2 regions of the Planococcus sp. YIM B11945 genome follow, and region 2 is predicted to be linked to the other one. Evidence: riboswitches for the same ligand, from Rfam matches in the RefSeq annotation. Region 2 holds a riboswitch; the other holds the start of a gene.
What was found. Region 2 has a riboswitch for S-adenosylmethionine ahead of mtnK (S-methyl-5-thioribose kinase). Riboswitches for the same ligand answer to the same signal wherever they lie in the genome.

Region 1 (4,026 bases), on a different contig from region 2:
TTTGTCTCCTGCATTTACTGCAATGACGTTCACATAAGGAGATTCCGAGCTTTCAAGAGCAATGGAATCTTCTAACGGGTTGAGGCCGGCATCAATTGCGTAGTTTGAGTTGATCAATAATGCATCGCCTTCGCCTGATTCATACATTTGAACCAATAAAGCAGCTTCGTAATCAGCATCAAATTCCAAGTTTTTCGGATTTTCTACAACGTCTTTTACTTCAGCGGCTGTTTTGTCTACACCGTCTGCCAATTTGATCAAGCCTTCAGCTTCTAGAAGCGACAAAATGCGGCCATGGTCAGCAACCGAGTTGCTCATCAAAATTTGTGCGCCATCCGGAAGTTCGCTAAGCGATTTGTATTTTTTAGAGTAAACACCAATTGGTTCGATGTGGATTCCGCCTGCATTTTCAAAATCATAGCCAAATTCTTTTTTCTGAGATTCCAGGTACGGAATGTGTTGGAAGTAGTTGGCATCGATTTCACCTGATTCCAAGTCTTGGTTCGGCAACACATAGTCTTGATAAGTTTCGATTTGCAATTCCACGCCTTGTTCTTCAAGAAGCGGTTTTGCTTGTTCCAAAATGATCGCATGCGGCACGTTTGATGCGCCGACTTTCAATGTGCTGGATTCTTCAGAACCGCCTGAACCTGAATCAGATCCGCAACCAGCCAAAGCCAAGCCAGCGAGTAATGTAGTCACTAATAATTTTTTCATGTAAATCGTCTCCCTTTTTCTAGTTGTTTTTATATGGCAACGGCAAAACCGCAATCATCGTTTGTCTGAACGCGTCGTAATAAAATCTCCAATAAATTGGATGGCAAAAACAACAACCAATATTAAAATTGTAGCCATTAAGGTGACATCTTCGCGGCTTCGCTGGAATCCGTCAAGGAAAGCCAAAGTGCCAAGGCCGCCTGCGCCGATGATGCCTGCCATCGCTGTATAGCCGACAAGCGCAATCGCTGTAACTGTAATTCCTGAAATCAAAGCAGGCTTGGATTCCGGCAGCAGCACTTTGCGGATAATTGTCCACGTCGTAGCTCCCATCGACCGAGCAGCTTCAATCACCCCTTTGTCAATTTCTTTTAAGGCGATCAATACCATGCGGGCATAAAATGGTGCCGCACCGATGATCAACGCCGGCAAAGCAGCATTGGGTCCGCGAATGGTGCCAATTAAAAATTTCGTAAACGGAATCAATAAAATGATCAAGATGATAAATGGAATGGAACGGAAAATGTTGACAAATGCTCCGGTCAGCCAGTTGACAATTTTATTTGCCCAAAGCTGCCGCGGTGCCGTTAAGAATAAAAGAATACCGAGTACGAGTCCGATAATAAACGTAAAGATCGTCGACATGGCGGTCATGTATAGCGTTTCGACGGTCGCTTCCCACATTTTGTCCCAATCAACGTTTGGAAATAAAGATTCAATCATTTGCCATCACCTCTGTCTGGATGTTTTCGTTGTTCAAAAATGCGATGGCATTCGCAATTTCTTCACGTGTTCCTTTAAGCTGCAAAATCAAAGTTCCGTAAGCGCCTCGCTGGGTATGCGAGATTTTGCCTTGGACAATATTGACTTCGACTGGATGCGTGCGGATCAATTTTGTCAAAATCGGTTGTTCCGTTTGATCGCCCACGAACATGAGTTTTACCAAATCGCCAGTCGGGTACAATTCGCGCAAGTTTTTAATCGTTTCGCCCGAGTCTTCTGTTTCGGTCACTTGCGCCACAAAGCGCTTCGTAATTTCTTCTTTTGGTGACTGGAAGACGTTCAACACATCGCCCAGCTCCACTACCCGGCCGCCTTCCATGACGGCTACCCGATGGCAAATTTTCCGGATGACGTGCATTTCATGTGTAATCAAGACAATCGTCAAGCCGAGGCGTTTGTTGATGTCGACCAGCAAATCCAGGATGGAATCGGTTGTCTCAGGATCGAGCGCGGATGTAGCTTCATCGCACAACAGCACTTCTGGATCGTTCGCCAGTGCCCGTGCGATGCCGACGCGTTGTTTCTGTCCGCCGGAAAGCTGCGACGGATAGGCGTTCTCACGGCCCGTTAACCCGACCAACTCCACCAGTTCCATCACGCGCGCATCTCGCTTGTTTTTCGGCACGCCTGCGATTTCAAGTGGGAAGGCAATGTTTTCTTTTACTGTCCGCGACCACAGCAAGTTAAAGTGTTGGAAGATCATGCTGACTTTTTGGCGCGCTTTTCTCAGCTCTGCTCCTTTGATTGCGGTAATAACATGGTCGTTGATTTGAACCGTACCAGAGGTCGGCTTTTCCAATCCGTTCAACAAGCGGATTAAGGTGCTTTTTCCTGCTCCACTGTAGCCGATAATGCCAAAAATTTCGCCAGGCGAAATGGATAAATCGACGCCGTCAACGGCAGCAAGCGCCCCTTTCCCAGTGTCGTATATTTTCGTCACTTTCTTTAATTCAATCATTTTTTACAACTCCTACTCCAAAATAAATACCCTTCTGCACAGAACTGAGCAGAAGGGTATTCGCAAATGTATACGGACACCGTTCTCTCATCTCTCAAAGCTTTCGCTTTGCGTGAATTGGCACCATTTCATTTTCATGACGGTTGCCGGGCTTCATAGGGCACTTCCCTCCACCTCTCTTAATAAGAGTACGATATTAAGTTTTTCAATCAGAAATTCAATTTACCATGCACGGCGCGCTTCGTCAACCACTTTTAATTTTTTATATAAAAAAGGGACAGATTGGAACGCGTAAATCTTTTCTCTCACTAATCCATTCTCCGTAATGATCAGGCAAGGCACACTTTCTACTTCATACAAAGCGGCAATTTCCTGGACATAGTTCAAATTGGCTTTGCCTAGAGTCAAATCCGGCAGCAGCTCTTTGACGACATCAAGCATCTTCGTCGCCACTTGGCACGTTCCGCACATCGGCGTATACAAATAAAAAGCGGTGGTATCATTCGTATTTTTTTCTTTGATCCATTCTTTATGTGTCCATTCGTTCATTTCGATCATCCTTCGGTTAGTAGCTGATTGACCCGAATATTGGCGCTGATGAGCACATCGAGCAAGATGCGTATCGGGGTTGTTGCGACTTCTTTGTAGCTGCGGTTGATGTAAAAATGCCGCGCTTCGGGAAATTCACGTTTCACTAGCTTTCTCAATTGCTCTCCGGATTTGTCCGCGTCCACTAGAATGATGATATCCAATCCTTCATAGGGAAGCAGCAATTCCTCAAGCCTCGTGGCACTCACTGTGCCATTCGTGCAAAGAATCGTGACCGGTTCTGCGATAAGAGGCGCAATTCTTGATTTGTCCGTAAGCCCTTCGACAACAATCACTTTACCCATAGGTCGACACCCCGCTCGTTATGATAAAAAAAAGCGCCAAACAAGAGGCGCTTTTCGGGTCTTATTCATTTATCATTTTCTCATATTGCTCCGCTGTCATCAATTCATTGACCTCGGCATCGTTAACTTCTTCAACAACAACCATCCAAGCTTGCTCATACGGAGACTCGTTGACAAACTCAGGGCTGTCGTCCAGCTCAGAGTTGACTTCAACCACACGGCCGCTGATTGGCGCGTACAATTCAGAAACCGTTTTAACGGATTCCACACTGCCGAATGGCTGGTCTTTTTTCAGTTCGTCGCCAACTTGCGGAAGTTCAACAAATACGATATCGCCAAGTTCAGCTTGCGCAAAATGCGTAATGCCGATACGTGCAGTGCCGTTTTCGAGTTTAACCCATTCATGTTCTTTAGAATAACGAAGCTCTTGTGGTGTGCTCATCTAGACCCCTCCAAAATATGTATTGTGCTCAATTTCAGTTTGACATAATCATCTGTGAAATACAACAATCGTCTCGGCTTACTTCCAGGTATTTTCATAGTCCGCTTCTTTAAACCCAAGCGTCACTTTTTCTCCATCCCAGGCGACCGGACGCTTGATCAGCATGCCGTCTGAAGAAAGCAATTCCAGCTGCTCTTCTTCGCTCATCGTGCCCAGTTTGTCTTTTAGTCCAA
Region 2 (4,026 bases):
GGCACCGGAAATGTCCGTTTGACGCTGCTGTCTTTTGTTAGTTCCTGGCCTAGCGACAAAGCGGCTGACTTTTCCAAGGCGACACTGCCGTAAGGTGAGGGAAACAAAGAAAAATCCGCGCCTGCATAACGCGTCAGTTTGCCGAGAGCAAGCGGTGTGGCAACTCCGTAGAAAGGCGATGAAGTAAAAGCGCCGCTAAAAGCAGGATGGGCCATAAGCGGCAAGCCGATGCTGTCATCTTCGGCCAACTCCTGCAATACGTCAAACCCGTATGCGTGGACATTAAATAACAAAGCATCCGCGCCAAGTTCGCGCGCTCTTTGGGCTTTTTCTCTCAAACCGGAAGTCCTCCCGGTTAAATTGGCAGCGTATAGCGTGCGGTGCCCGGTCTCTTCGTATACTTGGCGAAGCACTTCTTTTCCGGCGGCAATTCTTTTTTCAAAAGGCGTCAATAGATTTTCAAACAGAATTTCATCGTCTTTGACAAGGTCGACGCCGCCGAGTGCTTGCTGGCGGAGCTGCGTGGACAAATACTCGAGGTCGCGGCCGATGACGCCTTTGAAAATGCTCATCACGAGCGGGCGCCCTTCAACCCCAAGCAAGCCCCGTATGCCTTTAATGCCAAATCGCGGACCCGGAAAGTGGGAGAGAAGCTCTTCCTCAAATTCCAAATCCAGCAGCTTCACTTCACCGTCAAGCGACAATTTGCCGAAAACAGTCGTTAAAATAGCCGGAATATCTGGAGAAAAATTGGCGCTTGGGTACGCGATCTTCACTTCGGCTTTCATTTGTTCCGGCTTTTCTGGATGCCGGATATTTTCAAACTCCGCCACGGAAATGACGGATCCTTTGTGTTGTCTTAGCTGCTGCTGTTCAAGCAAAGGCAAATCGGTCCAAGATCCAACCGTGAGACCTAATGCGATGCCTTCCGCTTTTTTCTCAAACGATCCTGCTTGCCCATAAAGCTGATACGTAGCAATTGCTCCGCCCATCCCTTTCACACTCCTACAAAAAAATAAAAACCTCTTCAAATAAGAAGAGGTTAAAAACTTAACAACTTCTTATTTCTCAGCCGATTGGCTGCAAGAATTAGCACCGTGTCCACTGTTGGACCGGTTGCCGGGCATCATAGGGCTTGTCCCTCCACCTGCTCTAAATAAGAAAATATTCAATTGGCTTGCAACAAAGTAGTTCGATTATTCCACGCATCGGGAAATCTGTCAATTGGCTATTTACAGAAAAAAAGAAGTTGACACGCTATTTTGAATCGTGCTAGTATTCAATTCGAACCATAACCACTAAAAATTCATGCAATGCATACTCTTATCAAGAGCTGGCAGAGGGATATTGGCCCGATGACGCCCAGCAACCGACCGTAATACCGTTGTGAGACGGGGCGCTTTTGCGCCGGGATGAAAATCCCGCAAGGCACGGTGCTAATTCCATCAGAGACGACATTCTCTGAAAGATAAGAGGTAAAGAATCTCTTATTCTGCGCCTCTTTCTTATGAAAGAGGCTTTTTATTTTGTCCATGAAAGGGAGATGACGATGACCACTTTATTAACCAATTCATATAAAGCGTTAACCGATACAAGCGCAATCGCATTGGCGCAAAAATTAACCTTTTTTCCAGAAGGAGCCGAACTAACAAGCCGGGAAATCGGCGACGGCAATTTAAATTACGTATTCAAAATTACCGATAGCGAGAACGGCAATGGGCTGATCATTAAGCAAGCATTGCCTTATGCCAAAGTTGTCGGCGAAAGTTGGCCGCTGACGTTAAAACGCGCAGCCATTGAAGCAAACGCCCTTGCAAAACACGGCGAATTGGCGCCGGGATTAGTGCCGGTTGTGTACGCAACGAACGACGAACTGGCGGTCACTGTCATGGAAGATCTGTCGCATTTGACGATTGTGCGAGAAGGGCTCATCCAAGGGGAAACTTATCCACATCTAGCCAAAGACATCGGAATATATTTAGCGCAAACGTTGTTTCACACTTCGGATTTCGCGTTGCACCCTTTTGACAAAAAGCGGCTGGCCGTTGAATTTTCCAACCCGGAACTGTGCAAAATCACAGAAGATCTCATTTTTACCGATCCTTTCTTCGATCATGAGACCAATGATTTCGAACCGAAAATTCGAGGAGAAGTGGAAGCGATCTGGAACAACGGGCCGCTTAAATTGGAAGCCGCAAAATTAAAGACTAGCTTTTTGACAGAAGCGGAAGCGCTTTTGCACGGGGATCTTCACACGGGAAGCATTTTCGCCAGTGAAACGGAGACGAAAGTCATCGATCCCGAATTTGCTTTTTATGGTCCGATTGGCTTTGATATCGGGTTGTTTTTGGCGAATTTAATGGTTCAATCGGTGACGCGAGAAGGTGAAGGGCGAAGCATAATCCTCAACCATATCAAACAGACGTGGACGGTGTTTGTGGACCGTTTTTCAGAGCTTTGGGATGAACAAGCTGCCCAGTCGTTTAAAGATACAGCAGGATATAAGGAGTGCGTAGTGGAGAAAATATTCCGGGATGCCATTGGTTTTGCAGGCTGTGAGATGATCCGCCGCACCATCGGGTTGGCGCATGTAAAAGATTTGGATGGCATTGAAGATGCTGAACGGCGCATCGAGTTAAAAAAACAAACATTGAGGATTGGCGAAGCGTTGATTTTGCAGCGCAGTGAACTTTTATCAATTTCTGCAGTTCTTGCACTGCTTGAGGAGAAAAGCCAATGACGATTCCATTATCCATCAAATGGGAAAACCAGCAATTGACGATACTGGACCAGCAAAAGCTGCCCCACCTGATCGACTATGTGGAATTGGAAACCATCGAGGACGTTTACGAGGCCATTATCACATTAAAAGTACGCGGGGCGCCAGCTATCGGAATTGCCGCCGCGTATGGTTTAGCGCAAGCAGCACAGCACCATGCAACGGGTAGCTTAAATACGTTTCAACTGCTCGTGAAAAATGACGCTGCTTATCTGGGTGAATCGCGGCCGACTGCCGTCAATCTTGTCTGGGCGCTTGACCGTCTGCTTTTAGCTATTCAACAGGCGAAAAGCGTCGAAGAAGCGAAAGTGCAGCTAATAAAAGAAGCTATCAGCATTCATAAAGAAGACGAAGCATCATGCCGCCGCATTGGAGAATATGCATTGTCTTTGTTAGAAGAACAGACAAAAGTCATGACGATTTGCAACGCCGGTTCCATTGCAACGGCGAAATACGGAACTGCGTTGGCCCCGTTTCACTTAGGCAGCGAACGAGGCAAACAGTTTGAAGTGTTTGCTTGTGAAACCCGGCCGGTGTTCCAAGGCGCACGCCTGACGGTTTGGGAACTCCAGCAGTCTGGTGTGGATGTCACATTAATCACTGACAGCATGGCTGCCCATACCATTGGAGTCAAAGGCGTGGAAGCAATCATTGTGGGGGCAGATCGCATAGCGGCAAACGGGGATACAGCCAATAAAATCGGCACATTGAATTTGGCGTTGCTTGCTGCTGCTTATCAAATTCCGTTTTATGTTGCTGCCCCGGCCTCAACGTTTGATTTGTCAATCGAAGACGGAAAAAACATCTTAATCGAAGAACGGCACCCGGACGAAATCATCTATATTAACGGGGCACCGGTAACACCGTTGAACACCAAAGTATACAATCCGGCTTTTGATGTCACACCAAACCATTTGATCACGGCAATTATTACGGAGCGGGGAATCCTTTATCCGGACTACCGGGAAAATATCGCTGGTTTATTGGGTGTTTCCATAAGTTAATAAATTCTATTAAAGCCTTTCTTTTTGAGAGGCTTTAAACCTGAAGTTAACTTCATTTTCTATATGCAGAAGAAGGATACTGCAATTAAATCAAGAATAGTTAGTGTAAAGAATAAGTTCGGATATAAAACGTAAGGGAGGAGATAGATGTAAGCATCTTTCGAAAAAGGGCTAATGAGGGGTTTAGTAGCGCTGGCAAGCCAAAAATCTGCAAAAAGGACCAGAAACGGAGTTCTAAAAGGA

Region 1: it holds a riboswitch for S-adenosylmethionine, as region 2 does, so the genes downstream of both, ACRRQV_RS15550 (methionine ABC transporter ATP-binding protein) here and mtnK (S-methyl-5-thioribose kinase) in region 2, are expected to answer to the same signal.

Annotation. Positions count from the first base shown of each region.
Region 1 is NZ_JBOZWR010000008.1:45,492-49,517, forward strand. It holds gene ACRRQV_RS15540 (MetQ/NlpA family ABC transporter substrate-binding protein) at 1-717, opposite strand, end outside; gene ACRRQV_RS15545 (methionine ABC transporter permease) at 772-1,440, opposite strand; gene ACRRQV_RS15550 (methionine ABC transporter ATP-binding protein) at 1,433-2,458, opposite strand; SAM riboswitch class I at 2,543-2,647, opposite strand; gene ACRRQV_RS15555 (thioredoxin family protein) at 2,681-3,007, opposite strand; gene ACRRQV_RS15560 (hypothetical protein) at 3,013-3,351, opposite strand; gene gcvH (glycine cleavage system protein GcvH) at 3,413-3,793, opposite strand; gene ACRRQV_RS15570 (arsenate reductase family protein) at 3,872-4,026, opposite strand, start outside.
Region 2 is NZ_JBOZWR010000004.1:540,616-544,641, reverse strand. It holds gene mtnW (2,3-diketo-5-methylthiopentyl-1-phosphate enolase) at 1-992, opposite strand, end outside; SAM riboswitch class I at 1,059-1,163, opposite strand; SAM riboswitch class I at 1,321-1,475, shown strand; gene mtnK (S-methyl-5-thioribose kinase) at 1,550-2,740, shown strand; gene mtnA (S-methyl-5-thioribose-1-phosphate isomerase) at 2,737-3,783, shown strand; gene ACRRQV_RS10620 (cbb3-type cytochrome c oxidase subunit I) at 3,958-4,026, shown strand, end outside.